Regions from separate parts of the Blautia sp. MSK18_10 genome, predicted to be linked through region 2. Evidence: riboswitches for the same ligand, from Rfam matches in the RefSeq annotation. Region 2 holds a riboswitch; each other region holds the start of a gene.
The links. A riboswitch is a leader RNA that binds a small molecule or an ion and turns the genes downstream of it on or off. The one in region 2 is predicted to bind cyclic di-GMP.
Positions count from the first base shown of each region.

Region 1: it holds a riboswitch for cyclic di-GMP, as region 2 does, so the genes downstream of both, LI074_RS12415 (response regulator) here and LI074_RS04830 (ABC transporter substrate-binding protein) in region 2, are expected to answer to the same signal.
Region 3: it holds a riboswitch for cyclic di-GMP, as region 2 does, so the genes downstream of both, LI074_RS07490 (substrate-binding periplasmic protein) here and LI074_RS04830 (ABC transporter substrate-binding protein) in region 2, are expected to answer to the same signal.

Region 1 is NZ_JAJCGT010000032.1:14,361-24,540, forward strand. It holds gene LI074_RS12380 (EFR1 family ferrodoxin) at 1-342, opposite strand, end outside; gene LI074_RS12385 (GGDEF domain-containing protein) at 721-1,773, opposite strand; partial or broken gene LI074_RS17935 (transcriptional repressor) at 1,822-2,004, opposite strand; gene yaaA (peroxide stress protein YaaA) at 2,047-2,808, opposite strand; gene LI074_RS12400 (peroxiredoxin) at 2,808-3,263, opposite strand; gene LI074_RS12405 (DUF6219 family protein) at 3,267-3,479, opposite strand; partial or broken gene LI074_RS17940 (Hpt domain-containing protein) at 3,759-4,061, opposite strand; gene LI074_RS12415 (response regulator) at 4,241-7,099, opposite strand; cyclic di-GMP riboswitch class I at 7,278-7,353, opposite strand; gene LI074_RS12420 (ABC transporter permease) at 7,593-8,495, opposite strand; gene LI074_RS12425 (ABC transporter ATP-binding protein) at 8,495-9,406, opposite strand; gene LI074_RS12430 (hypothetical protein) at 9,423-9,707, opposite strand; gene LI074_RS12435 (helix-turn-helix domain-containing protein) at 9,732-9,902, opposite strand; gene LI074_RS12440 (hypothetical protein) at 9,890-10,024, opposite strand.
Region 2 is NZ_JAJCGT010000006.1:101,430-111,609, forward strand. It holds gene LI074_RS04820 (MurR/RpiR family transcriptional regulator) at 1-409, opposite strand, end outside; gene LI074_RS04825 (ATP-binding protein) at 584-2,818, opposite strand; gene LI074_RS04830 (ABC transporter substrate-binding protein) at 2,877-4,655, opposite strand; cyclic di-GMP riboswitch class I at 4,873-4,948, opposite strand; gene LI074_RS04835 (DUF3786 domain-containing protein) at 5,324-5,944, opposite strand; gene panD (aspartate 1-decarboxylase) at 6,479-6,871, shown strand; gene panC (pantoate--beta-alanine ligase) at 6,981-7,820, shown strand; gene LI074_RS04850 (bile acid:sodium symporter family protein) at 7,824-8,807, shown strand; gene LI074_RS04855 (sensor histidine kinase) at 9,410-10,180, opposite strand, start outside.
Region 3 is NZ_JAJCGT010000013.1:42,154-52,333, reverse strand. It holds gene LI074_RS07515 (NAD-dependent protein deacetylase, SIR2 family) at 1-619, shown strand, start outside; gene LI074_RS07510 (NAD-dependent protein deacetylase) at 668-1,645, shown strand; gene LI074_RS07505 (helix-turn-helix domain-containing protein) at 1,746-2,057, opposite strand; gene LI074_RS07500 (Lrp/AsnC family transcriptional regulator) at 2,201-2,659, opposite strand; gene LI074_RS07495 (MATE family efflux transporter) at 2,878-4,221, shown strand; cyclic di-GMP riboswitch class I at 4,385-4,478, shown strand; gene LI074_RS07490 (substrate-binding periplasmic protein) at 4,658-5,473, shown strand; gene LI074_RS07485 (ATP-binding response regulator) at 5,457-7,640, shown strand; gene LI074_RS07480 (ABC transporter substrate-binding protein) at 7,640-9,490, shown strand; gene LI074_RS07475 (hybrid sensor histidine kinase/response regulator) at 9,496-10,180, shown strand, end outside.

The sequences.
Region 1 (10,180 bases), on a different contig from region 2:
CGGCATAATGATCTGTGCCGTCCCCATATGCTTTAATCCTTTTTTCTCACTCAGTTTTCGATTGTATATATCTGCGCCACCAATACCGCTTCCGCAGCTCATCACATACCAGACGTTCTTCGCCCCGACAAATTCTGTCTGTCCGATCCAGTCAGAAACCACACGCGGGATTCTCCATGCATAAGTCGGTACCACCACTACCAGATTCTCTCCTGTCTTAACAGACCCGGTATCACCCGATTTGATCCGTTCGTTCATACAGATCAGTTTTTCCTGCAAGCTGCCGGCAATCCTCTCTGCTACATATTTACTGTTTCCCGTTCCTGAAAAATAAACAACCATGTCATTTCCTCCTCGCGCCGTTTTATCCTAATAAAAAGATATCACATTCGTTCCGTTTTCTCAATATCCGCGGAAGCCCTGCTCCAGTATCATTGATCTGTTTTCCATCAAACTCACCATATACAGAAAGTCAAAAAACACCACAGATTTCTCTGCGGTGCAGCCCGGAAGTATAGCGATAACTTCATGACAAATCTTCATACCAATACGGAATTGTTCAAAAATCTTTCGGAGTCTTACTTGCTTAATTTATGACTGTATTATAAACTGACTTTCGTGATATTATCACACAATAACATAGTAAAAACTCTATTGGTTTTTCCAACAGGGTTCTATCGATTACTCATTTAAGAAGATTCATCTACTCTGAGCTGAAAGCTAATTATATTTCTTGCATAACTGTTTATTTTTATACATATAAGCATCTGCCTCATCCAATAACATCTGCATTGTACCCGACATATCATCGGAGGATAATGCCCATCCGCAGGCATAGTCGATTGGTATTTGATTTTCATAACTATTTAATCTGTTTTTTTCTCTGTACAATGATTTTAATATCACCTTAATTTCCGCCTCGCTTGTATGATAAATGACTGCTATAAACTCATCTCCGCCATATCTTCCAACAAAATCCTTTTCTGGAATAACACTGCGCAAAAGCTTTGCGAAATTCAATATTAACTGATCTCCTGCGGAATGTCCCATTGTATCATTTACAGTTTTTAGATTATTTAAATCAAACATTATGCATGCTGTAGGATCTGTAATTATATCTTTTTTATTAAGTAGCTCATTACAGGCATTTTTATTTGGCAGTCCAGTATAGGCATCTATGAATGCTTTCTGTTCCAGCAGTCTGTTTTGCATTGCCATCTGCATTGCCCTTAGAGTCTGCATAATAACCAATATCACCAGACTCAACATATCAAGTGCCGACAGAAGCTCTATGGTACGAATCTTTATAGCAATCTTTTCTGAATAGCTTTCTGCGGCAGAGACAGTTTCATCTGCCATCGTAAAATATATTTCACTCATATTAACAATGTCTGTATTTTCGTATCCCTTGTTTCTTACTGCTTCAATCTCTTTTTTCAATTTATCCCAGTAATCACTCTGAATTTGCAATTTTTCCAGATATTCTTCGTCATTGAGTTTTACCAGATCATAATGTCCATCCTGATATCTTAATCCAAGAAAAATATCATCCAAATATTTAATTAATTCTTCATTTTGGTTTCCTGTAATTTCTAATTTTACTTCGCGCTGTGTAGCTCCACGTACTAGGCCTGCATAATTTATTACGCGTGCTGTCCCCTGTAGCCTACTAATCTGAATCATCATAAAAATAATAAGAACTACTAATATCAATATAAGGAAACTCTGTATAATACCTATTATATTTTTACCTTTTTTCTTGTTTGTCTGCATTTTGCAATTTATCCTGAACCTTAAATAATATTCATTTCAATAACTATGCTATTCCTTTACTTTCTCCCTGCATTTTGGGCAAATACCTTTAAATGAAATATCATAATCTAAATATTTTATTCCATTCGTGTCATGAATCATTTCTATCAAGTCTGATATTTCATCCACGTCTACACCTGATACCTCACCGCATTTTACACACCTGACATTGTAATGATTTTTTAAGTTAAATCGAATCACTTTATTAAAAAAATACCTACAATAAGTACCTTTTTAATAAGATGTTATCTCTATTCTGCGTTCAAAAATATATTCCGTATCTGACGATAGATCATACCTGAACGCATAGCCAAGTCTGTCAAATTTTTTTATATCCTCAGGATTTTCAATACTATTTTCAGCCATGAACCTAACCATTTCACCACGAGCCATCTTCGCATATGTACCTTTTGTCACCAGTTTATCTCCTGATAACTCGCAAAATACAATTGTAATATACTTATCCCGTAATGTCAGATACTTTTCTATAGATTTGGAATATTCTTTTGATGCCAGGTTAATTATAATCCTACTGTTGTCGATCACTGAACAATACAACATATCTCCCCAGTATTCATATAAGTTTTTTGCATCTCCTATGCCGACTTTTGCCTGCATTTCCAAGCGGTAAGGTGTCACGCCATCCAACGGTTTTAGAACGCCATAAAACGCAGATAGTATTCTCAAATGATTTTGTACATACTCAAACTGACTGTCCTCAAACACGGATGGAGCCATATATTGAAAAGCAATTCCTTCATATGATAAGACAGCTGGAGTAAGTAAATGATAAAGATCCATGTTTTCCAATCTATTGAAGTTCTGTTCTGTAATTTTGTCATTACATTTCCAGATAGTCTTCAGTTCTTCTTTTGACTTGCTTTTCAACCAACTTTGTATCTCTGTCGTCTTTTCAATAAATTCAGGCAATCCATCCGGCGCTATGCTGTCAGTATCTGTAATCATCTTTTTAGCAGGGGATAATATTATCTTCATTAATCTAATTCCTTAAGCATATTTTCAGGATCATCTGCTGCTTTGACTTTATCATTGGCTTTGATGATAACTCCCTGTTCATCGATAAGATATGTAGTTCTTACCACAACCATAGAGACTTTGCCATAATTTTTCTTTTCTTTCCATACATCATAAGCTTCAATAACTTTCCGCTCTGGATCTGCTAAAAGTGTAAATGCCAGTCCATATTTTTCCTCAAATCTCTTATGAGAGGATACAGAATCCTTACTGACCCCAAGAATAACTGCACCTTTTTCAATAAACTGAGGATATCTCTCGGAAAAACCACATGCCTGTTTCGTACATCCCGCTGTATTATCCTTGGGATAGAAATATAATACTACTTTTTTTCCTGCATAATCCGATAATCTGTGTATTTTTCCATTTTGATCTGGCAACTCAAAATCAGGTGCCTTGACCCCTACTTCCAACATTAATTATTCCTCCCTCTCTGTAACTTTCTCTTTATTCACCTTTTTCTTCCTATTCCCGGAAATCATTTTATGCCCTGTATATATCGCCATTGTCATACATAGTATAGAGCTTAACGCAAAGTATTTGTGGCTTGATTTTAACCCTTTATGTCCAGTGTAAAAAGTACCAATCATTGTGATCAATGCTCCTACTGACCAATATTTATGTGCTTTCATATAATTCCTCCGTCTTTTATCTTCGGTGTTTTTAATTGTAATTATACTATACAATAATCAGATGTCAATTTGATAATGAAACAATCAGGGCAGCCGGGTCTTTGACAGTTACATCGATTATAAAGTCCATTAATCCCGCATAAACTCTAGGTTTTCTTTGTCAATCAATTTGTTTTGATTTATAGTAATGTCGAAAGTAGTTGAATTATTTTAAATCAGATAGTATTATCTTTTATAGAATCTTATCTATTACTGAAGTAACGAGAATGCGACGCGCAGTTATTCAAACACTTTGAATACATCAAATCCCGGATCTTCTCTCTGGTATATTATCTTCTGTTTTTCATTTATTATAGTTAATTGCCCCGAACTTGCATTGTAATCAATCGAATTTATGCCACTGTTCGATTTGAAGAAATCGATTTTTTCCTGCATAACCTTGATAAGATTCTGTGAATAAATCTGGTTCGGTAAGGATTTATCACTAACCTCATACAGACGGTCAAAGGAAAGATTCTGACACACCCCTTTCAATGTGTGCGCACTGCGGAAAGCATCTTCATAATTTTTATTTTCCAATGCCTGTTTTAACTGTAGATAACTCTGGTCTTCAAGGAACTTTAATGTAAATCTCTAAATCAGTGCTTCGCTGTGAAGGCGTCCCAAAACAGCCTCATAGTTTCCTCCGATAGCTTTATAGCACTCCTGCATTGTCATCTTTTAGCCCTGTCAATTGTATTCCACTAATTCATGAACCTCTGCTAATCATTATGAACATACCTTAAAATCGTTTTTATAACTTCCTCAATCACAATCGGCTTTGACAAATGTGCGTTCATTCCTGCTTCCATACACTTTTCTGCATCTTCCCTAAATGCATTTGCAGTCATAGCAATGATAGGGATTGTTTTTGCATCCTGCCGTTCCAGGGATCTTATTGTTTTTGTGGCAGTAAGCCCATCCATCACCGGCATCATGACATCCATTAAAATAACATCGTATGTTCCTGATTCGCAGGCTTCAAAGTGCTGAACAGCTTCTAACCCATTTTTCACTGTTTCTACTTTAGCCCCATTTTCCGTCAGTATAAATTCTGCTATTTCCGCATTCAGCTCATTATCTTCAACCAATAATATCCGGACACCTGATATATCTGCATTGAAATCTTCTTTTTCTTCCGGCCGTGCATTCGTATCAATTTTAAATGGAAGTACTACAGTAAAACAGCTCCCTTCACCAAGCTTGCTTTCAACTGTTATGGTTCCGCCCATCTTTTCTACAAGTTGTTTCACAATAGGCATTCCCAGACCTGTCCCATTATAATCAGAACGTGGGGAATTATCTGCCTGTACAAATGGAGTAAACAATTCATTTTTTATAAATTCTTCTGACATTCCAATTCCATTATCTTTTATTTTAAATTCACATGTCATGTGATCTTCTGATCTTTCAATCGTTCTCATACTCATGTAAATAGAACCATTCACCTTATTGTACTTCATGCTGTTTGTAAACAGATTCATCAATATTTTTTTCAGATGAACTGCGTTGCTCCAAACATATATACCACTGTAATCATCATGTTCTCCTATAACATGAAGTCCTTTTTCTTCTGCCTGAAAAGATAGTGACTCCGTGATTTCCTGACATACCTGATCCAGATTGATGGATTCATCACCAAAAACCACTGTATCTGATTCTAACTTTGCCATATCTAAAACATCATTTATCAATGATAGTAGCAGCTTCGATGACTCATATATTTTATTCATGCAATCCTTTGCCCGCTCAGCATCATTTCCGCTTTTCTCAAGAATCGTAAGCATACCAATAATACCATTGATCGGTGTTCTGATATCATGAGACATGTTATTTAAAAAGGAAGTCTTAGCCTTATTGGCACTCTGTGCTCCTACAAGTGCATTTTGTAATTCCTGCTGTTTTTCTTCAAGCTCCTGATTCAGCTTCAATGCCTGCTCAGCAGACTTCTTGGATTTTTCTTCCGCACGTTTTGATTTTTTCAAAGAATCAAGAATTATACACAGGACAACGAAAAAAGAAATTCCAGCGATAAGTAATACTGTCAGTAAATTGTCCTGAATAAAATCCTTCGCTGTAACTTTTCGTGAGGAAACATTATACGAAACTACTGCACCTGAAAATTGAGTTGTAGGCATAGATGTCAGTGTTTTATTCAGAATGGACAAAAGAACCGGTTCTCCCTGCTGAATAGCAAATGGAACATCAGCTTCTTTTGTCAGGAAAACACTATGAAGCTTATTATTTTTCAAATAGTCTGAAACAGTACCTGAATTGCTTACAATACAATCCGTCTCCCCTTTCTGCATTGCTTTTACTGCTGCATCTGATGTTTCATATTCCACAACCTTCCATTGCGGATAATTGTATGAAAGATATGCTTTCAATGCAAAATCATCTTTTTCAACGGCAACTATATTCTCTTTATTTTCATCAAAAGAATCCTTTGCCGTAATTGCTGCCATATTCAGAGTCAATAGCGTATCCGACAAAGCAAATCCATTTGTTTCTGCAAAGTATGGATTCTGGTTTGCATGAAAAATCAGGTCTATTTTTCCATCCTGCAATGCCTGAAGCAGTTCACTTCTTGTCTCATATTCATTTAATTCATATTCCAGAGTCTGACCTTGCAGACAATTTTCTGCAAGATCCACATAATCTGTAATAACACCTGTCAGTTTACCTGTTGATGGATCTACACTGCTGATACCTCCATCCTGATTCAAATACCCTATCCGGATTGCACCATGCTGCCCGATCCACTCACTTTCTTCTTTTGAAAGAAACGAGCTGCTCTGTGCAGAAAGATAACGCCTGTAGAGATCATCTGTGTAAAATGGGTTGTCATCCTTGATTCTGCGCATAGCACTATCCAGTGATTCTTTGATATCCGGACGTTCTGGATTTATAGCGAAATAGATTTCTGTCTCTCCAATACTTGTAAGCGGTGAAATATCCGATTCTTCCCAACGGGGGTCTTCTTGCGAAACGAAGCAGTCAATTTCATGGTTCGACAGTTTGTCCATAATTTCTGTGTTTGTAGAAACATTGATATGCTTCGTATACAGACCATATTTTGATTCCCATTCATTAAGCACATCCTCCACTATATTATCTTTAAACACACCAATATTTTTTCCCTCAAAAGAATCCAAATTTCCTGCTGTAAGATCCATATTGGATGCATCCGTATAGATGTAATATTTCTCTTCCCCCATAGGCATATCGGAAAAAAGCATTTTTTCAGCACGTTCGTCTGTATAGGAAATGCCACCAAGAATATCAATCTCTCCATTTTCCAACTGTGTAAAGCAGTTTTTCCAATCACTTGTTATGTATTTATATGTCCATCCTGCATAACCTGCAATATCTTGAAGATACTCATAACCATAGCCGCTTCTTTCTCCCTTTTCATTGACTACATTATAAGTTTCCTCAAAAGATCCTACCCGGATAACATTGTCAGAGTTTTCTTTGGCAGATGCAGGAACGGATAAAACAATAAAACATATAATTGTGCAAAATATAATGTAACAAAATTTGAAATTCATTATATTCTGTACTAATTTGCACTTCTTCATCTTTCTCCCCTCCTCTAGGCTACAGTTGCTTGCTTGCTTCCAGATTTTAATTTTACATTCATTAATTATCAATAACCTCCACACTATTTTTCACAATATTTTTCCAAACAGCTTCTGTATTACTTATTCAAGTGCTCTACCATAAAAAAGCACTGTCAAACAGACAGTGCACCTCATTTCATGCAACTGGCTGCCATTTTACAGGCCCTGTAGCTTTGCGTCCCAGACTTTCATCTGGTTTGCCAATTTCCATATTATAGCTTTAATACTTATGCAAAAAAACTGGTTTTATTATACTATAGCACTCTACTGTACACAAGAAAAACATTACCGTTTTAACGCCAAAAAATAAAAAAAAGAACAGCCGATACATATACTCGAACTGTTCTTCTACTTCCGAAGACCACGCAGCATTGACATTACTGTTTCCTGCTCATTTGTACTCAGATCGTTCCATATCCCTAGAACTTTCACCCGCTAAAAACAATATTTCCTATCGTCTGCCTTCACCCGCTAACAACAATGTAACCACATAGTAAATAATTCCAAATACAGCTATACTTCCCATCATAATGCCAATCATCTGATTTATACTCACCACATTTCCATGAAATACCGGATTGCAATCAAGCGTGTCTCTTATCGCTTCAACCATTTCATCCGGATAATTTTTTCTCTCCATCTCTCTGAAAACTCCGTGAAGCATATGATTCTTAATCAATGAAGTGGCATATGTACTCGGAAGATAAGACAGTGCCTTCTGAAGACCTGGTCCAAAATTTGAAATCGGCATATAAGCACCACATATAAAACCATATCCTGCGCTGACAATTGTACCTACAGCCGAAAGCTGTCCCTGTGTTGTCAACGGAAAGCTAATGATACTTGAAAGCGTACTTCCAAATAGGACGAGCAATATCATATCAAATAAAACCCATAATATGTCTGCTGTATTCATATACCATCCCATTTTAAGTAAATATCCCAGGCATAATACAAACGCAAGTCCATTGACCATCAATGAATTAGCTACTGTTGACAGAAAATATCCCAAATAAATTTTTTCCTTGCTGACCGGTGCAACATTAAAATCCTTCCTTGTTCCATTTGCCTTGTCCTGCACCATAGTCAGATTCACACAAAATGTTACAGTGATACAGCTCACTGCCATAAGTGATGCTGTCAGTTGTGCTGCCACGGTTCCATTAATAAGCTTATCCGAAATTGTAATCATATCCGGAATTGCTGCTGTAAAAGAATCTTTGAAAACCTTTGCAAGAAATGTAGCATACAGAACAATTAGAATAACTGGTGTGATCATTGATGTAAACAACATACCTTTATCTTTAAAAAACAGTTTCCTGTTCCTGTCCATTAATGCCAATACTGTTCTCATCAGCGTTCACCTCCAAGCTTCTTTCCTGTGACTGCAAGAAATACATCATCCATACCGCCTTTTACTACTTCATAATCCGTGAATAGGTCCTGATGCTCTACAATAAGCTTCGTAGCTTCTTTCGTATTTCTTACTTTTATCTGATATCCGTCACGTATTTTTTTATATTCTCTGTTCAATGACTTTATTTCATCTTCGGAAATACCATAAACAGACACTATATCCTGTACATAATCATTTTTAAGTTCAAATGGTGTACCTTCCGCTGCAATACTTCCTTTGTCAAGAATCACAACATACCCGGCATTAGCAGCCTCTTCCATATAGTGTGTAGTCAGAAATACTGTCATATTTTCAGTTTTCTGAAGTTTCTCGATAACATTCCAGATTAACTGCCTTGTCTGCGGATCAAGCCCTGTAGTAGGCTCGTCAAGAATCAAAATCTCCGGTCTGTGCAATAATGCACGGGCAATATCAATTCTTCTTCTCTGACCTCCCGACAGCTTACCTACAGGTCTGTTTAAAAACTCGTCAAAATCCAGAATCTCGACCAGCTCCTGTAATCTCTTATCAAAGGCATTTCCTGTAATGCCGTATAAAGCAGCTCTGCTCTTTAGGTTTTCTTTCACCGTAAGCGGTTTATCAAGTACGCTATCCTGAAACACAACACCAAGCATTCTTTTTGTCTGTGCGCCGACTTTGTCAGTTTCTATTCCGTTTACTTGAACCGTTCCGCTGTCTTTTTTCTGCAATCCGCAGAGAATGGAAATGGTTGTACTTTTCCCTGCACCGTTTACTCCAAGAAACGCAAACAATTCTCCTTTTTTCACACGAAAGCTCAAATCATTTACCGCTTTTACTTCGCTAAAGCTTTTATTCAGATGACTGATTTTAATGATATCTGATTCCATATCTTCTCCTTTTGTTTCATCTTTCCTTAAATGACGCAGTATACGTTGGATTTACCTTTTTTAATAGAATCCATATGTTAAAAAGTAATATGAAGGCGAAAATCGTCCATATCCATGCCTGTGGCATTAAATAAAGGATTCCGTTTACATCTCCACCACCAAATGCTCCACTGAGTAAACACAAATATATTGGATCCAATACCAGCATAATTACTGTTATATAATAAAAAATAGCCTTCACAAGCTTATTCTTTATTTCACAAATTTTATCCTTAAAATATACCAATGTTCTGGTCTTCACATAAGCATTATAACCTCCAATACGTCATCTATTTTTCTTTCGAGGATCTGTTGGCTTTACCGCATCTTTTGGTATTAGCCAAGTCTTTCCCTTTTTCTCTGCTCCAGGCACTCTTCCCTGGCTACATAAAAGAGAAATTCTTCTAGATGAAATTCCCCATATTTTTGACATTTCGATCGTTGTTATATAATCCATAATTTTCCTCCAAACGATACAACAAGCCTATTATAAGTATATTCTTTTATCGGAATAGTTTCAACCAAAATTAAGTTTTCTTCTAGGTTGTTTGATTTGTTATTGTTTTCTAAGATTTTCACAAAAAAAATCCTCCTTTCGTATGTACGGATGCGTGAAAGGATGAAAGACGCATCCGGCCAAGAAAAAAGAGCCTACGGAAAACTCCGTAGACCCTCATTGCTTTTCTGGCGATTATAATAATATCACATCGAAATAGAAAAGTCAGTGCAAGACCA
Region 2 (10,180 bases):
ATACGTAAAAGTCCACGCACGATGCATCTGCGATCATACGGCCGATCTTTACCAAATGACTATACGACAATTCCTTCTTTGTTTCTTCAATTGCCTGCCTCTGAACCTGTGTTGCCTTTCTCACCATCGTTACAACGTTCTCACGTTCAGACATCGTTATGACTTCTTCTTCCTCAATCGTTTCATATTGTAATTCCCTGACCAGCTGCAGTTTGAATTCCGGGAATCCCTTCGTTCCTAATTTCTGACAGAATCTTGTCACCGACGCCGCACTGGCAAATGTGGCATGACCAAGTTCTCTGGATGACATCTCTTCAATCTTTTCCGGATGTTCCAGAATATACTTCCGGATATCCTGTTCCCGTTCCGTCAGATTCTTATGTTTTTTCATATCCTGTATCAGCGACATAGACATTCCTCCATCGTCTGATTTGATTCTATAATTGTACCAATTGGTTTCGTAATATGTGCATTCATACCGGCTTTAAATGACTTCTCTTTATCTTCCTCAAATACATTTGCGGTCATGGCAACGATTGGGATATTTGCTTTCTTATTATTCTTTAGAGTACGGGTTTATTATTTAATGGTTACTGAGCAATGACCTGCGTTTCGGTACCCCCCCCCCGCCGCCGGATTTTATGCTTCTTATTGTCTTTTCCAGCGTCTTCATATCAACCGGTTTTGAAATATGGGCATTCATACCAGCCGTCAGAGAATGCTGAATATCCTCTGAGAATGCATTGGCGGTCATGGCAATAATCGGAATTGTCTTTGCCAGCTCATGGGAGCTTCTGCGGATTGCCTTCGTCGCCTCATAGCCGTTCATGACAGGCATCTGTATATCCATCAGGATCATATCATAGTCACCAGGAACAGACTGTTCAAATGTCTCCAGAGCCCTTTTACCATTTTCACAGATTGTACACTCTGCGCCCTCAATCTTTAACAGTTCCGTCAGAATCTCCGCATTCAGTTCATTGTCCTCTGCACATAGGAATCTCATTCCTTTCAGGATATTGCCATCCTGCTCTTCTGTTTCTGCCTGTGAAGCCGGAGAAGCAGATCTTTCTTCTGCGATTTTCAGATCCATAAAAACCTCAAAACAGCTGCCCTGTCCCGGTTCACTTTCTACATCAATGGTTCCGCCCATCAAGTCAACCAGATTTTTGGTGATTGCCATTCCAAGACCGGTTCCCTGTATCTTATTTGTCAGAGAATTTTCTGCACGGGTAAAGGCATCAAAAATCCTGTCCTTGAAATCTGCCGACATTCCCATACCATTATCGCAAACTAAAAAACGATACTTTGCATAAACAGATGAATTTGATTCACATTCCTCTGCCAGAAGCTGAATTTCTCCGCCTTCCTGTGTATATTTTATTGCATTAGACAGCAGATTGCTGAAAATCTGCATCAGATGAACCTGATCCCCATTCACCCACTCATGCCGGATGTTTTCTTTTGTAATTGTAAGAGTCTGCTTCTTTTCATATATCTGAGAACGAAATATAGTATCAAGCTCCTGTATGAAATCCGGAATAGAAAAATCAGAATACTTGAAGACAGTTTTTCCTGCCTCAATCTTACTCATATCCAGAACCTCATTAATAATCCCCAACAGATGCTGTGAGGAAGTGTCAATTTTATCCGCATACTCTATTACCTTGCCTTTATCACCGGCATCATGTCTGATCAAGGACGTAATACCAATGATCGCATTCATAGGAGTACGTATATCGTGAGACATATTGGCAAGAAAACTGCTCTTTGATCTGTTCGCCTCCTGTGCCACCTGAAAAGCATCCTCCGCTGCCTGTTTTGCCTGCCGCAGCTTTGTATTCACTGTTTCCAGTTTGGCATTATTTTCCCGCTCCACGCGAATCGCTTCCTGCTGGTTTCTGTACATGACAAAGGAAATCCCCAGCATAACACAGACAGCTACGATAACCGTAAAGATAACAATAAATACCATAACAAAATTGACAAGTTTTAATGTATTCGTAGCAACATATTCTGCCGGAACCAGAAAGATAAGTGTCCATTCGGCATTTTCCATTCTTTTTAATCCGTAAAAATATTCTGTTCCATCCAGAACTGCATTAGAATAACTGCAGCCTTTTTCTTCCAGTTCCGCCTTTGTTTTCTCAAAGGAAGAATTGTGAAGATACTTCATATTCTGTAAAACAGAAAATACATTATGGCCCTTGATCAGTTCCACCTGATTGCTGTTGAACAGTTTAGATCCATTATCATCCAGTACATACACACTGTTGTTTCCGTTATAAGCTTCGCAGTTAAAATATGGATTCAACTGTTCCATGTCCTGGGCAATTCCAAAATAAAGAATTGAAGTTTTCTTTTCTCCGTTTTGAAGATATATGGGCTCCGGCAGACGATTCAGAAATACCATCTTTGACTGATTGTCTGTCATGGAATCAAAAACAAAACTGGTCTTTTCAGGACTTTCTTCAAAATAATCCAGATCCCGGAAAAGTCCCCTTTTTCCGGATTCTGTATAATATCCGCCTTCTGAATCCACGGCCATCAACGTGATCTTATGATCTGCATATGCTGATAATTCATATTTCTTTTTCATATGTCTGCAGAGTTCATCTGTAGTCTGTATGTTTGCATCTCTCAGATAATTACATTCTTCCGTTACCCGATCCCAGTGGGAATCGATCACATCCTCCAGATTTTGAAACATCTGACGGGTAATCTCTTCCATCTGGTTTAATCGTTCTTCATAGATAATATCCTGGATATAAGTATGATACAGGAAAAAGAATGCAAAAAACATCGCTATACCAGTCATACAACAACCCCATATTAAGTTCCGGTAACTCTTTGCCTTCTGCATCCTTCCCCTCCGCTTATTTCCATTGAGCGTCTGCTTCACTTAAAGTCTTAAATTGCCCAAAAAACTCTTTTGCCGCATCCATACCTACAATACCACTGTCTGTCACTTCCGTTTCCGATGCCAGTTTTTCACTGATTCCGGAAATTGCAACCTGATAAGTCTTTCCATCCTCCAGTTCCATATCTTCAGGATTTACCAACATATATGGATAATTCTTGCCTGTACCAACTGCATCATAACCTTCTTCATACAATGCCTGAATCTGTTTTCCTGTCAGCCTGATTGTTTTAATCGTCTGTGACCAGCCAGTCGGAAGAATGATACATACATCATAGTCTGTAATATTCTTTGCATACAGTTTTCCGCTCACACCATCATTGTTCTGGTTCGTACCATTTCCACTGATCCATGTTCCAAGGGATATAAGAGCAACGTCACTTCCGGTTGCCTCGGCAAAGCATCTGCCCACCAGCTTTGCACAACTTTCCTGTGAAATTTCCTCTGTAGCTGTTGTGATCACTTCCGGCTGATTATTTACCACGCTGTCCTGATCCTCATCCAGCTGATCTGCCACATCCTTTATTGATGCCTTATCCTGCATGAATTCCTGCATTTTGGTTCCGGTATTTACAATCGTATTTTCCCATCCGGAATAAATAAACGGTGTCGTATTCCCTGCATTGATAAAATCCGAAATATCTGCATAGAAGGTGTCATCTGCCTTTGCATCTTTGAAAGGAAGCAGTCCTGCTTTTAATGTACTGTCCGGATACAGGGCACTGGTTCCTTCTACCGTAGACAGCACCTTCATGACTTTTAATGCATCTTCAAGTTTCTCAGGATCATTCTCCAGCTTTTTATTCAATCCATAAAAACGGTTTACATTTAAAATAAATACATTCTTGCTTCCATCTTCAGACAGGTATGGCATCAGACCAAATTTGTCCGTTGTATCTTCTGATTCCATAATGCCATTCTGTGGTCCCAATAGAAACAGTGAATTTCCCTTTATAAAAGCTTCTCTTGTTTTACTATCATCTACCGGATCACTGTTGCTGCAGTCAAGCATACCGAGATTTTTCCATTTCTGGATATATTCCATGCTGTCCATCATGCCTTCCGTGTCACTGACATTTGCCTTTCCTGACAGGTAATCTTTCTGCCACTGCTTTCCAGACATAGTACCAAGGAATCCCGCATCCGCAATATTACATATATACTGGAAGGCTGAACCAGGATACTGAATCTGTGCCATACATAACGTAACTCCTGCTTCTTTTGCCTTGTCTGCAAGTTCTTCAAGCTCTGTAAAAGATGTTGGCAGCTTCCAGCCATGCTTCTCAAGCAGTGTTTTATTATAGGTGATTCCATAACAGTTGTACAAAGATGGAAGCATATAAAGTGCACCCTCATCGGATACATCTTTCAGACGTGATTCCACATAATTATCTGTAAAATCGTATCCTGAGAGATCAATCATCTTATCACTGACATCCACCACATCTGGCTTATAAAAAGTCTGTGTGCAGATGTCCGGAAGATCATCTGCCTCTAACATATTCTGCAGACAGGTTGTTGTATTTGCTCCGCTGTACGGGACTACTTCAAGCTCAATCTCTGGATATGTTTTATGCACTTCTTCTATAAAATTGTCCACTTCCAGATAAGGAGCCATAAAAGTAATTGCTTCGTGCTTCTTTGGTGTTTCATCTGTTTTCCCACACCCTATAAGTCCTGTTGCCGCTATACATGCCAAAATAAGACATGCACTTTGTACTTTTTTGATTTTCATATTTTTCTCTCTTCTCCGATAAAATCATTATGGTTCCGTTTATGAAATAACATCCCTGCTTGCAGGATTCTTCGCCTGCGAAGGGTCGCTTCAGCGACATAATTCCCCTCCGTCGCAGTGCGATCCTGCCCGGAGGGCTTTTTTATGTTATAGGAACATTACGGAGTAATTTCCTATAACATAAAAAAACACCGTCTCACAGACAGCGCACATCATTTCATGCAACTGGCTGCCATTTTACAGGCCCTGTAGCTTTGCGTCACAGACTTTCATCTGCTTTGCCGATCGTCGTTCTATTACAGATTGTAAATTTGTGCAAAATATTGATTTCATTATACTCCTACATTCCACTGTACACAAGAAAAACCTCGCCGCTTTAACGCTAAAAAAAGAACAGCCGATTATATATTCGAACTGTTCTCCTACTTCCGAATTCCACGCAACATTGACATTACTGTTTTCTGCTCATTTGTACTTATAGCAATCCTCTTAAATGCATTATTTACGAGGATTGCTATAGATTGATTATTCCATATTCTTAAAACAACAGCTCCATCTGATCCCCCACTTCAATTCTCGCAGTGACAAGTTCATCCGGTTCTTTCCCTCTTTTGTGTTCAGCTTTCAGATACTGCGTACCGCCCTCCAAATGACCGGCTGCAATGTATTCAGCCGATGGTCTGCAGTATAGTCTTCAGAAGATCTCCCTGAAGATAATAGGTTGTCTCAAAATGAAGATATGATAACGATACCTTATCCCACAACAGTAAAATCTTTGGCAGGAATTCTTCATCCCCATCCCAGAACTGAAGCAACACAGAAAAACCCGGAAGAACAGGCATTTCAAATGTCAGATCCGCCCCTGCCAAACGCTCCGTCTGCTTTCCCCCCAGACAGGTGCAGGCCTGCTTTACCTCTTCCACTTTTCCTGAAAATGCTTTTGCATACTTTTCCACAAAGGGGGCTGTTGACGGACTGCTTCCGGCAGTTACAAACCTGCTCACAGGCTGCCACTGCCCGGTCAAAGGCGGCAGTACTTCCTGTCCGGAGCAACAGAGAAAATCATAAATTGTCATAACAATTGTATATTCTCTGCAATCCGTCCATTCATCATCCGCAACATATTCAATGGCACCATTTCCGCGATCGATCCGATATTCTGTTCCGATATATTTCAAATACAGATATTCTTCATCATGTTTCAATCCATATTTCTCTATCAGCTTATCCTGATCATACTTTAGAAACAACTTTCTTCCCGTATATACCTGTTTTTCATAATTATCCATAATATACTTTATTCCATTTCTTATTTAACCGAATCCGCCCGGCACACTACTCTCTTTTCATAGATATATTCTAGCAAACTGTCTGTCAGAAATCAATTATGTTTTATCGTCTCGGGATTTGGGATAGTTGTATGTGAACAGTAGATAAACAATTTATTGACAAATAACCGACCAGATGTAATAATACCACTCAGAGATAGTATTTGGACTCAAAACTATACTCTGGCTGAAATCACTGGAATCTTATATAAAAACAGCCAGCCGGAACCCGAAAGCGGAAACGGAAGGATGTATGTAATTTTAAAAGATAGGAGCCGGTATTTATGATACAGGAAATCAGATTTCCCCTAATCTATGGAATAACAAGCCATATTTTATGTATCAGAAACAGGACTCAATATACAGGGAATCAATCAGAAGCGTTTCAGGGTCAAAGTGTATCCTGATGCGCTTTTTTTGCAGATCATAAAGGTATATTTCCTTTTTATGGAGCTGCATGACTCTGATTTTTCCCGCAGGAAAGGACTATATAAGATGACAATAGAAATGTTAAAAGGAAAAATCCACAGAGCAACTGTTGTCCAGGCCGAACTGGATTATGTGGGAAGCATTACTGTGGATGAAGAACTGCTGGAAGCTGCCGGAATACTGGAATATGAGAAAGTTCAGATTGTAGATGTGAACAACGGCAGTCGATTCGAGACATACACAATCTGCGGAAAACGCGGAAGCGGTATGATCTGTCTGAATGGAGCAGCAGCAAGATGTGTAAGCACAGGTGACAAGATTATCATCATGGCTTACGCAGAGTATGAGCCTGAAGAGGCACGTACTCATAAGCCTGCAGTTGTATTTGTAGATGAAGAGAATAAGATCAGCAGAGTGACCAATTATGAGAAACATGGTCTGCTGAAAGACATGGCCTGAAAACATTGATATCAGGTTAGAGACTATCATAAGATGAAAGTGAATTCAGAAAAGAGGCTATCTCAAAATCTATGATACCGGTCCATTGACCGAGAAAGAGGAGATAACAATGCAGGTAACAAAAACAGTAGAAGAAACAAAAAAACAGATCAAAGCATGGAAAAAAGAAGGTAAAACTATAGGTCTTGTTCCAACAATGGGATTTCTTCATGAGGGACATGCAAGTCTGATCAAAAAATGCAGAGAGCAGAACGACATTGTAGTTGTGTCTGACTTTGTCAATCCAACACAGTTTGGTCCGACAGAGGATCTTGAGGCATATCCAAGAGATTTCGAGCGAGACAGTAAACTCTGTGAGAGTCTTGGCGCAGACCTGATCTTCTGCCCTGAACCTTCTGAAATGTATCATGATCCCCATGCATTTGTAAGTATCGATACATTATCTGAAACACTTTGTGGAAAAACACGTCCTATCCATTTCAAGGGTGTGTGCACAGTTGTAACCAAACTGTTTCATATTGTAGCCCCGGACAGAGCATATTTCGGACAGAAGGATGCTCAGCAGCTTGCCATCATCCGCAAGATGGTCCAGGATCTGAATTTTGATATAGAGATCGTAGGCTGCCCAATCATCCGTGAGGAGGACGGACTGGCAAAATCCTCCAGAAATACATATTTAAGCGATGAAGAGAGAAAGGCTGCTCTCTGTCTGTCCAGATCCGTAAAACTCGGACAGGAAATCATCCACGCAGGCATTTCCGCAGAAGAACTTCTCGGCAAAATGCGTGCAGTGATCGAAAAAGAGCCTCTGGCAAAAATCGACTACGTTTCCATGGTAGATGCACTTACCATGCAGCCTGTGGAAAAAGCAGATCATAATGTTCTCGTAGCAATGGCTGTCTATATTGGCAAAACAAGACTGATCGATAACTTCAGCTACGAGGTATAATATATGGAAAATATTTTAAAGAAAATCGAAAAAATCAGCAGTTTTGCATCCAGATATATTGGAATCATCATCATTGCCTTTTCATGCCTTGCCTTTTTCTGGAGGGATGGATTTGCATGGATGACAAATTATACGTCTGTTTTTCTGGGTGTGATCATGTTTGGCATGGGACTGACCATACGTCTGGAAGACTTCCGTGCAATTTTTTCCAGACCAAAGGAAGTGATCATTGGCGCAGTTGCACAGTATACGATTATGCCAGTCGTGGCCTGGGTATTGTGCAAAGTCATGAATCTTCCTGCAGATCTGGCTCTGGGTGTGATCCTTGTGGGATGCTGTCCTGGTGGAACAGCCAGCAATGTGATCACCTATATTGCAGGCGGTGATGTTGCACTTTCAGTAGGAATGACAATTGTTTCCACTCTGGCTGCTCCTGTTATGACTCCATTTCTTGTGTACATTCTGGCAGGTGCCTGGGTGGAAGTATCCTTCTGGGCAATGGTACTGTCTGTTGTAAAAGTAATTCTGATTCCTGTACTTCTTGGAATCCTTCTTCGTACACTTGCAGGAGAGCATGTAGATAAAGTTTCAGATGTCATGCCATTGATCTCTGTTGTTGCCATTGTTATGATCATTGGCGGAATCGTGGCCGTTAATGCAGAGAAAATCTTAAACTGCGGAGTTCTGGTCCTTGGTGTTGTTGCAATCCACAATTTCTGTGGTATGATGCTTGGACTCCTTGCAGCCAAAATTTTCCATGTAGAATATACACGGACAACAGCTATAGCTATTGAAGTCGGCATGCAAAACAGCGGACTGGCAGTTTCTCTGGCAGCAGCTAACTTTGCAGCCAATCCACTGGCAACACTTCCAGGTGCTATTTTCAGTGTATGGCATAATATTGCCGGCTCTATCTTTGCAGGGATCCGCCGTTCCGGCGCAGAGAACCAGACACGCACAGGTGAAAATGGTGTGTCTGCAGCATAAATAACAAAAGAACATAGAAAACAGAAAAACCCCGGAAACCTTACGGTTCCGGGGTATCTTACGTTTGTGAGGTTCTTAAAATCTCATTATTTTCTATGATTTTCGTGTCTATATTGTCCTGTATTGCGGATTTTCCAAGCTATATTTCTATTCTCTTCATTTTTTAGTATCAACATGGTATCACAGCCGATTTTTCATGAGCTGTCAACTTTCCGGTTGCAGATTCCCACCTTGACTGTTATAATCGAAACATGGGTGCTATCATAACGGTAGGCGGTTAGTCCTTCAGCAGAGGTTGCTGAGTGCCAGCGGCACTCGTTTTGCAACGACCGAAGTGAAACGGAGACCTGTGACCCTCTGATTACATAGAAACTCGAAAGAGAATCCACTGGAAAGGAGGGCTAAGCCATATGCAGAAATGTCAAAAAATTTTTATTCTACTTTTTGAAGTTTTGACATATCCAATCCATGCCGGATCATCATCAGAATATCCCATTTTTAATTCTATGTACATTAAATTGTTAATCATTCTTATTCTCTCCTGATTCCAAATTTTGCAACATCTCAACAAACTGGAAGCTGTAAACCTGATTGTTTCTAAATTAACTGTGGCATACCATTGATAAACATATGCCATGCCTGTCATTTTTCGCACTAAGTTTCCATCCGTGCATTTCAACGATTTCTTTTGAGAGGGCAAGCCCTATTCCGCTGTTTCCGTTTTGTCCCGTATGAAAACGTTCAAACATATGGGAAAAATCCTCTGTGCTAAGTTCTCCTCCATCGTTCCAGATGGAAAGGACTTGATTTTTCCACGATATTTCGATTTGACTACACGCATATTTTACGGAATTAGTTATCAGGTTAGCAACAGCGTGTTCCAGCTTCTCCGGGTCTCCGTTGACATATCCTTCGTCCAGTTCTAACGATACTGAAAGGTTTCGCCTGTTCACAATTCCTTCAAGCGGCATCAAAATATCTTGAACCAGTGATGCCATTTCTATTGGTTCACACTTTAATGGTTCCGTACCGCTTTCCATTTTTGATAAATACAGGATATCCTCAATAAGTTTACTCATACGCTCCGTCTGAGACACTATCATTCTGCCCGCTTGAGAATAATCGGTAATGACTCCCATTTCAATCTCCTCCGCATATCCGCAAATTGCCATAAGCGGGGTTTTTAATTCGTGAGATGTATTTTCAAAAAAGGTCTTCTGAGCTTTGTCATTTTGTTCAAGTTTTTTCCCGAGAAAATATCCAATGGCAGCACCGAGAGCGGCAATGACAAAAGCATCCAGCAAAACACCAAAACTGATTTCTTTTACGAGTTCTGGTTCGCCGGTAACATCCACATAAGCAAGTAATCTCTC
Region 3 (10,180 bases), on a different contig from region 2:
ACTTGTTAAGGCAAAAGCTATGCAGGATGAGCCGAGTGAGATTATGAAAAACATCTATGCACTGGTAAAGGATAAAGAATATTTCGTAGTAACTTCCAATGCGGAGGATCATTTTGTGCCGGCAGGTTTTGAGGCAGACCGTGTTTTTGAAATGGAAGGGAAATTAACCCAGATGCGGTGTAAGAACAGATGTCATGACGAGGTCTATCCTAATCAAAAAGCAGTTCTCGCCATGACAGAAGAGGAAGTAAACGGAAGAGTACCCAAAGAGTTACTGCCGAAATGTCCAAAATGCGGTGGAGATATGGAAGTAAATTGGGGTGAGATGTCCTCGTTTACAGAAACGAAAAATTGGAAAGAAAAGGCTGCCCGCTATCAAGAATTTATTCAGAATTTACATGGAAAGAAGCTGGTAATTCTGGAATTTGGTATTGGTTGGAGAAATCAGATGATTAAAGCTCCTTTGATGCAGCTAGCAGCAGTAGAACCACAGGCAAGATATATCACATTTAACAAGGGCGAAATTTACATTCCAGAAGAAATCAAAGAAAAATCCATCGGTGTGGATGGTAATCTTACGGTAGCGTTAAAGGAAATCAGAAAGGGAAGGATAGACTAAGTAAGGTGGTTAAAGATATTACAGTTGTGAGATAGGAGAATGAAAAAAATGAGCTGTTATGAAAATTTGGTAATGAAAACACAAATGAACTATTCCAGACACTATAGTACCTATGCATCCGGCGGTACTGCTGTAGTGTTGAGCAAACAAAAACCACTTCCTTATGAGGAACAGATTCAGGAATTTGTTCGCAGAGTGCAGGAGGCAGAGTGTATCGTAGTAGGCGGAGCATCCGGTTTATCAGCGGCTGGAGGTGGTGACTTTTATTATAGTGATACCCCTTCTTTTCGTGAGCATTTTGGAAAATTTGCAGATAAGTATGGATTCAAAGGTGCTTTTAGCGGCATGATGCATCGGTTTTCTACAAGAAATGAACACTGGGGATATGTGGCAACCTTTTTAAATGCTACACAAAATGCCCCTATCAGAGATCCATATCTGGATTTGGATAGAATCTTGCAGGGAAAGGACTTTCATATCTTAACGACTAATCAGGATACACAGTTTGTAAAGATTTATCCGGAAGAAAAGGTCAGTGAGATTCAGGGAGATCATCGTTTCTTCCAGTGTTCCCAGTGCTGTCAGGATGAAACATGGGATGCCGTACAACCTGTGGCAGATATGATTGCGGCTATGGGAGAGGGGACAATGGTGCCGGATGAACTGATTCCTCGCTGCCCTCATTGTGGTGCGGAAATGTTTCCGTGGGTAAGAGGATATGGGAATTTTCTGCAAGGGAAAAAATACGAAGAAGAATATGAGAAAATCTCAAAATACATTCAAAAGAACAAAGATAGAAAAATTCTCTTGATAGAACTTGGAGTAGGGCGCATGACACCGATGTTTATGCAGGAACCGTTTTGGGAACTGACAAACAGTTTGAAAGATGCATATTATATTTCCGTAAATTCAGAATATCAGTTTTTGCCGGAATTCATTGAAGATAAGGGAATTGCTATTTTGGGAGATATAGGAACAGTGTTAAAAGATTTGCGGAAAGCAAAAGAGGAAAGTGCATTTGTATAGGATGCTTGTTCTTGATATTCCACTTGATGGAGAAACATTAGAATATTGATTGATACAAAACTGCACTCAGGGATATTGTGGGTGCAGTTTTGTATTAAAATTATTGATTACGATACAGTTTCTGATATGCAGTAGGTAATATCTGAAATATATCTCGGAAAGCCGATGTAAATTTACTTTGGCTTTTATATCCCACAGCGGCGGCAATTTCCGAAATAGATTTATCTTCCTGCAACAGCATATTCGATGCCAATTTCATACGGTATTCTTTCATGTAAGAAGCGATGGGCATTCCATAGACTGCTTTGAAAACGGATTTCAAAGTAGTGGTGTTCATCAGGTACTGCTTTGACAACTCTTCAATAGTATAGTGGCGTTTTAGGATATGTTCCCGTGTACGAAAAATGGGCATTTTATTGTTATTTTGAAAAGCTGCGAGGCGTTTCAGGAAGAGCAAACTGTTGAAGTCAAAAAGTGGCTAAGAGCGTTATATTTAATTCACTTTGGCAGGGTGACATGACTGTATGGATCAAGGTTGGTTGCAGCTTTTGACTTTTATAGCCGTAATCCTTTAATATCTTTAATGCGTGATAAGATCATATTGCAACTGCAGCTGATAATGCCAGGCAGTGTATCAATGACATTGTGCAGGAAGTATTCCATTTCATCACCTGATGAAGCAACGGCATGTACATGAAGCCTGTCTCTTCCTGTGACACGGTAAATCTGTGTGATTGTATTATTTTTGTACAATATATCTGTCACCTGCGCCAGGTACTCCGGTTTTGTTTCAATTTCAAAATAGCATGATACAGCCCCACTGATTTTTTGCGGATTAATAATTGTTGTATATTCTTCGATTACGCCTCTTTTCTCCAAAGCCTGGATACGGGCTTTTACTGCCACTCTGGAAATACCGGTTTCTTCACCGATATCAGAGTAAGAGATACGTGCGTTTTCTATAAGCAGCCGGATAATCTTCTGATCCAGCTCATCTAAACCGTCCAGGTACATAAGTTCCCTCCTGTAAAATAATATAAAATAATATCCATCTGATAGCAGTTTTTTTCAATATCAAATATCATATCATTTATATTACTAAAAGTAAACAGCAGCTTGACTTATTTGCTGTAATTACATATAATTGTTGCGTAACGAAATCTTAAACTTACATTTTGAAAATACAATCGTGATTTCGGATAAAAAGCAGGAATTGATGGAGGAAAATGAGAATGTCAAAAGATGAATATTTAATCACAGATGCCCCTCTTAAAGCACTGACTGTTTTTGCAATGCCTATGATTCTGGGCAGCTTCTTTCAACAAGTATATAATATGGCTGATTCCATTATCGTCGGTCAGTTTGTGGGATCCTCTGCACTTGCGGCAGTTGGAGCCTGTGCCGCTTTGACCAATGTTTTCATCTGTGTGGCTTTGGGAGCTGGTGTAGGAGCAGGCGTACTTGTGAGCCGCTATTTTGGAGCTCAGAATTATAGCAAAATGAAAACAATTGTGTCAACATCGTTGATCAGTTTTCTGATTCTGAGTATACTTCTGGGGGTTTTTGGCTTTGTTTTTTCTCATTTTATGATGAGTTTATTACAAACACCTGCTGACATACTGGATGAAGCGGTACTGTATCTGCGTGTTTATTTTGTGGGATTTCCCTTTCTGTTTATGTACAATATCCTTTCAACGATGTTCAATTCCATCGGTGAATCGAAGATTCCGTTGGGCCTTTTGATATTTTCTTCTGTTTTGAATATTGTTATGGATCTTTGGATGGTGGCAGGTTTAGGGCTGGGTGTGTTCGGTGCCGCCCTTGCAACTCTCATTGCGCAGGGGATTTCCGCAGTGTTTTCGCTTTTGATTTTCTTTAACCGGATGCGTCGATATAAAAGCCGCTTTAACTGGTTTGACAGGCAGGAGTTACATTCCATGCTTCGTATTGCAGTACCATCGGTTCTTCAGCAATCCACAGTGTCAATTGGTATGATGATCGTACAGGCGGTTGTAAATCCCTTCGGTACACAAGCGCTGGCAGGTTATGCGGCAACCATGAGAGTAGAGAATGTTTTTTCACTGATATTTGTATCCATTGGAAATGCGGTTTCGCCCTATGTTTCCCAGAATCTTGGAGCAAAGAAAATTGAACGTATCAAAAAAGGATACCATGCTGCACTGGTGTTGGACCTGTGTTTCGCAGTCCTTGCTTTCATAGTCATTGAAACACTGCACACCCCAATTTCTTCCTTATTCCTTGGAAAAGATGGAACCGCTCTGGCATATCAGGTGTCCGGGGATTATATGAAATGGCTGGGATATTTCTTTATTTTTATGGGTATTAAGATGGCAACAGATGGAGTTCTTCGTGGACTTGGAATTATGCGGCCGTTTCTCATTGCCAATATGGTAAATCTTGCCATTCGGCTGTCAGTTGCCTTGATTTTTGCACCGCGTTATGGAATTGCATTTGTCTGGCTTGCTGTACCGGCCGGATGGCTTGCGAATTTTCTGATCTCCTATGGGGCACTTAGAAAATCATGGCCGGTTGATGAAGGAGTTTCATTCCGGTAAATTTCTCTTAAGTTTTGATGGAAAGCTGGATTCGTATGTTAAGAGGTATATTTTCGTTACTGTTCACTGGCAATATCCCGCGAAGCGTGTTGCTGTGAACAGTAACATATTTTCTTATAGACATGATATAGTATGAGTGCTATAATAAAAAATAATTTTTTATGGCATTTATTGGCAAACCGGTTGAAAAGCCGGGGCGCAAAGCCAGAAGGAGCTAAAGTCAGATTGAAATCTGGCCATGCCAGCCGGTTGCATCATGCCTCAGTAATAAAAAAGGTAAATGTTAAATGGGCATTATGGAAAAAGTTCCTGTAAAATTTTTTACAAGGAACTTTTTTTTGTCTTCAAGCGGATATTTGCAACCTCCGCAGGGGACTTACCTGATTCGGTTAAATTTTGATGGAAAATAGAGAAGAACAGCAGGAATGGAGAAAAGATGAAAGGAAAAAGAGTGATTGCAGGCATTCTGCTTGTGGGAATTTTAGCAACTGCCCTGGCAGGGTGCAAAAACACAAATATCACCAAAAAAGAAAGAGAAAAGCCCGTTATCACCCTGGGCAGTGACAGTTATCCGCCATACAATTATCTGAATGAAGATGGAATCCCCACAGGAATTGATGTGGAATTGGCTACAGAAGCTTTCAGAAGAATGGGGTATCAGGTGGATGTTGTCCAGATCAACTGGGAGAAGAAAAAAGAACTGGTAGAAAGCGGAGAGATCGACTGTATTATGGGCTGTTTTTCCATGGAAGGACGCCTTGACGATTACCGCTGGGCAGGACCCTACATAGCAAGCCGCCAGGTAGTTGCTGTAAATGAGAGCAGTGATATCTATAAACTAAGTGACCTGGAGGGAAAGAACCTTGCCGTCCAGTCCACAACCAAACCGGAAGGCATCTTTCTGAACCGGACGGATGAAAGGATCCCCAAACTGGGCAATCTGATCAGTCTTGGGCACAGGGAACTGATCTATACCTTTCTGGGAAAAGGATATGTAGATGCAGTTGCTGCACATGAGGAATCCATTGTCCAGTACATGAAGGATTATGATGCAAGCTTCCGTATCCTGGAAGATCCGCTGATGGTGGTCGGGATAGGTGTTGCTTTTGCAAAAGAGGATGACAGAGGAATCTGTGAGCAGATGGATCAGACGCTGGAAGAAATGCGTCAGGATGGCACATCCCTGAAAATCATTAAAAAATATCTGGATGATCCCCAGAAGTATCTGGAGGTGGATGATCTTGGATATTAGGAGAAGAATAAAAGTAAAACGATTCTGGATATTCGGCATTCTGCTTGGAATCTGTGTGACTGCAGCTTCCCTGTATTACTTTTTTCAGGCAGAGAAAAAGGAAGCAGAGAACAGGATGGTGAAAACTGTAAACTATGTCAAAGTGCAGTGTTCCACCTACACCCATTATAATGAAGCTTCGGAATCTAAAAGTCTCCTCCGCGCCATTGAAAGTGCCAGACAGATGAGTACGAATATCGACATGGAAACAGAAAACGGCGGCCGGCTAAGCCAGGAGTTTCTAAAAGAAAATCTGCAGACCCTCTGGGTGGATGGTATCCTTGTGCTGGATACAGAGGGAAAGACAGTCTGCAAATACAGCATGGATGAGGCTCTGACCAATGAGATCACAGATTATCTGCAAAAAGACATTATCATGGATTTTACCGGATATGAAGAAAGATCTTATTCGGAACGGATTGACCGAGAAGACGGATCACGTATCGACATTGCAGCCTGTGCCAGAAAAGATGCACCAGGTATGGTTGCAATTTATTATTATACATCTTCGGAATTTGTCAGAAATTATACCCTGACAATACAGAACCTTTTAAATGGCTATAGCACTCAGAAGGATGGAACGATTATTGTTGCAGACAAGGGAACCATCGTTGCCAGCAACGATGAAAGCCTGCTGGGACAGGATACTGCCGGCAACCAGGTTGTCCAGGCAATGAAAGAGCATACAGACAGTCAGCATATTTTTCATTTAAAAAATGAAGGAACCGGAGGTTACGGAATCATGCTGAAGCAGCGGGATTATTATATTTATACCTATCTTCCGGATACGGAAGTATTCCGTAACCTGCCACTAAGTGTAACAGCTGTCGTTTTTCTTTATTTACTCATATTCGGTATATTCTGCTTCTGGGGTTACAGAGCGGATCTGGCACATCGGAAACAGGAAAAGGAAAAAGATGAAACATATAAAGCAGAACTTCTAAGAGCAGCAAAAAAAGCAGAAGCAGCCAATGAGGCAAAAACTGAGTTTCTGCAGAGAATGAGCCATGATATCCGGACACCGATCAATGGAATCTGCGGCATGATCAATGTGGCAGACCATTATGCAGACAATATGGAGAAACAGACGGAATGCAGGGCAAAGATCAAAAAGACATCCCATCTGCTGCTGGAACTGATAAACGAGGTTCTGGACATGAGCAAGCTGGAGTCAGATGAAGTGGTTCTGGAAGACATCCCATTTAATCTGAACAGTATTTTTGAGGAAATACTGGGTGTGATCGAACATATGGCTGCGGAGCAGAACATCCGGATCATTTGGGAAGAGAAAGAAGTTACACACTGGAATCTTATTGGAAGTCCGGTGCATGTGAAACGGATTCTGATGAATATTTTGTCCAATGCGGTGAAATATAACAAAGAAAACGGATATGTCTATATCAGCTGTCGGGAAATCCCATCGAAACAGACAGCAATGCCCACATTGGAATTTGTCTGCAGAGACACCGGAATTGGAATGACAGAGGCATTCCAGAAACGCATTTTTGAACCATTTGCACAGGAACATGCAGGAAGCCGCACAAAATTCGCCGGAACAGGACTGGGAATGCCAATTACAAAAAAACTGGTGGAGAAAATGGGCGGAACCATTTCCTTTGAAAGTAAAGAAGGCACAGGGACTACATTTGTGATCCGGATTCCATTCCAGATTGATGCAGATATGAAGGACAGGAATGAAACGGAAGAAAAAACAGAAACTTCTATCCAGGGGCTCCATGTTCTTCTGACAGAGGATAATGAGCTGAATATGGAGATTGCAGAATTTGTGCTTCAGAATGAAGGCGCTGTGGTGACAAAAGCATGGAATGGACAGAAGGCTGTTGACATATTCAGAAAAAACAGACCTGGAGAATTTGATGTTATTCTTATGGATATTATGATGCCTGTCATGAATGGATATGAAGCAGCAAAGATGATCCGCTCTCTGGACAGAGAGGATGCAAAAGTGATACCGATCATTGCCATGACAGCAAACGCGTTCACTGAGGACAAAATGAGAGCAAAGGAAGCAGGAATGGATGAACATATTGCCAAGCCTGTTGATGGGAAATTATTAGTAAAAGTGATCAATGAGTTAGTAAAACGCGATCAGAGGGAGAAGTTATAATGAAAAAGAAAAAATGGAACAAGTTAGTTTCTGTACTTTTGGTGATGGTGACAGTCATGTCACTTCTGTCTGGCTGCGGCAGGAAAAGTACGGAAAAAGAAGACGCGGAAACTATCACAGTGTATCTATGGACTACAAATCTGTATGAAAAATACGCATCATACATCCAGGAACAGCTTTCGGATATCAACATTGAATTTGTAGTAGGCAATAATGATCTGGATTTCTATCGTTTTCTGAACGAAAACGGTGGATTGCCGGATATTATAACCTGCTGCCGGTTTTCCCTCCATGATGCAAGTCCTCTGAAAGACAGTCTGATGGATCTTTCCACAACCAATGCTGCAGGTGCTGTCTATGATACATACCTTAACAGTTTCAGAAATCAGGATGGCAGCGTAAACTGGCTTCCTGTGTGTGCAGATGCCCATGGCTTTGTAGTGAACAAAGATCTTTTTGAAAAGTATGATATTCCTCTTCCAACGGATTATGAAAGCTTCGTTTCTGCCTGCCAGGCATTTGATGAGGTGGGTATCCGTGGGTTTACTGCAGACTATTACTATGATTATACCTGTATGGAAACACTGCAGGGTCTGTCTGCATCAGAGCTGTCTTCTGGGGATGGACGTAAGTGGCGTACCATCTACAGTGACCCGGACAATACAAAGAGAGAAGGTCTGGACAGTACCGTCTGGCCGGAGGCTTTTGAACGTATGGAGCAGTTTATTCAGGATACAGGGCTGAGCCAGGATGATCTGGATATGAATTATGATGATGTGGTTGAGATGTACAAAAGTGGTAAGCTTGCCATGTATTTCGGCAGTTCTGCCGGTGTAAAAATGTTCCAGGATCAGGGCATTAACACAACATTCCTGCCATTCTTTCAGCAGAACGGCGAAAAGTGGCTGATGACTACACCATATTTCCAGATAGCTTTAAACCGTGACCTGACAAAGGATGAAACACGTCGGCAGAAAGCAATGAAGGTACTGAACACAATGCTTTCAGAGGATGCGCAGAACCGGATCATTTATGATGGGCAGGATCTGTTAAGCTATAGCCAGGATGTGGATTTCCGGCTTACGGAATATCTGAAGGATGTGAAACCTGTGATCGAAGAAAACCATATGTATATCCGTATTGCGTCAAATGACTTTTTTTCCATTTCCAGGGATGTGGTGTCTAAGATGATCTCAGGAGAATATAATGCAGAGCAGGCTTATCAGTCATTTAATTCCCAGCTTCTTGAAGAAAAATCCACTTCTGAGGATATTGTGCTGGATTCAAAGAAAACTTATTCCAATCGTTTCCATACCAGCGGAGGCAATGAAGCCTATTCTGTTATGGCAAACACTTTGCGCGGTATTTATGGGACGGATGTGCTGATTGCAACAGGAAACAGCTTTACAGGAAATGTACTGAAGGCCGATTATACAGAAAAAATGGCAGGCAACATGATTATGCCAAACGAGCTTTCCGCTTACAGCAGTGAGATGAGCGGGGCAGAACTGAAGGAAACGGTCAGAAACTTCGTAGAAGGCTACCAGGGAGGCTTTATCCCCTTTAACCGCGGCTCTCTGCCTGTGTTCAGCGGTATTTCTGTAGAAATCAAGGAAACGGATAATGGTTATACATTGAGTAAAGTTACAAAGAATGGAAAACAGATTCAGGACAAGGATACTTTTACTGTGACCTGCCTTGCAGCACCACAATATATGGAAGCTTATCCGGCAGAGGAAAATATTGTATTTGATGGAGGGGATACCTCTGTGGAAGATACCTGGACAACATATGTTTCAGATGGTAATGCCATTCTTGCAGAGCCTGAAGACTACATTACTCTGAGGTGAGAAGAATGGATGTTAAGAATCATAATACAAACAGAAAGAAACGGGTTGTGAGAAAACGATGGAATGCAGCAGTTCTTATTGCCCTATTTGTTGGAATCCTTTTGACTGTTTTCCAATATTTGGGGTTTGTATCGAAGACTGTTTATGAGGAAAGTGTTTCTCACCTGACAGAAATTTTTCATCAGTCTGATAATATGCTAAGTGAGCTGACAAATAAGAATCTGATTTATCTCCATATATGGGGGGAATATTTGCAGAACACTTCCGATGAAAGTGAAATTCGTGAGTATATAGAGAAAGCACAGGAAGATGCAGGCTTTTTAGATTTTTATTTCCTGTCAGCGGACGGGAACTATAAGATGGCAACAGGTGAAACCGGGTATCTGGGATTACAGGAAAATATTGAAGATGAGATCCGGCAGGGAAATGATGTGATAACCAATGCAACAGTTCCCGGAAAATCCCAGCTCCTTGTTTTTGCCACTCCCAGGCCTCATGGAAGTTATCAGGGCTTTGAATATGATGCCATTGCCATTGCCTATGAAAACTCTGATATCGTAAATGTGCTGAATATTTCTGCTTTCAATGGAAATGCCCAGAGTTATGTGGTTCATCCGGATGGCCGTGTTGTTGTGGATCATTCTTCTGAGGCATGGGGAGAGGTGTATAATTTCTTTGGGATTCTGAGAG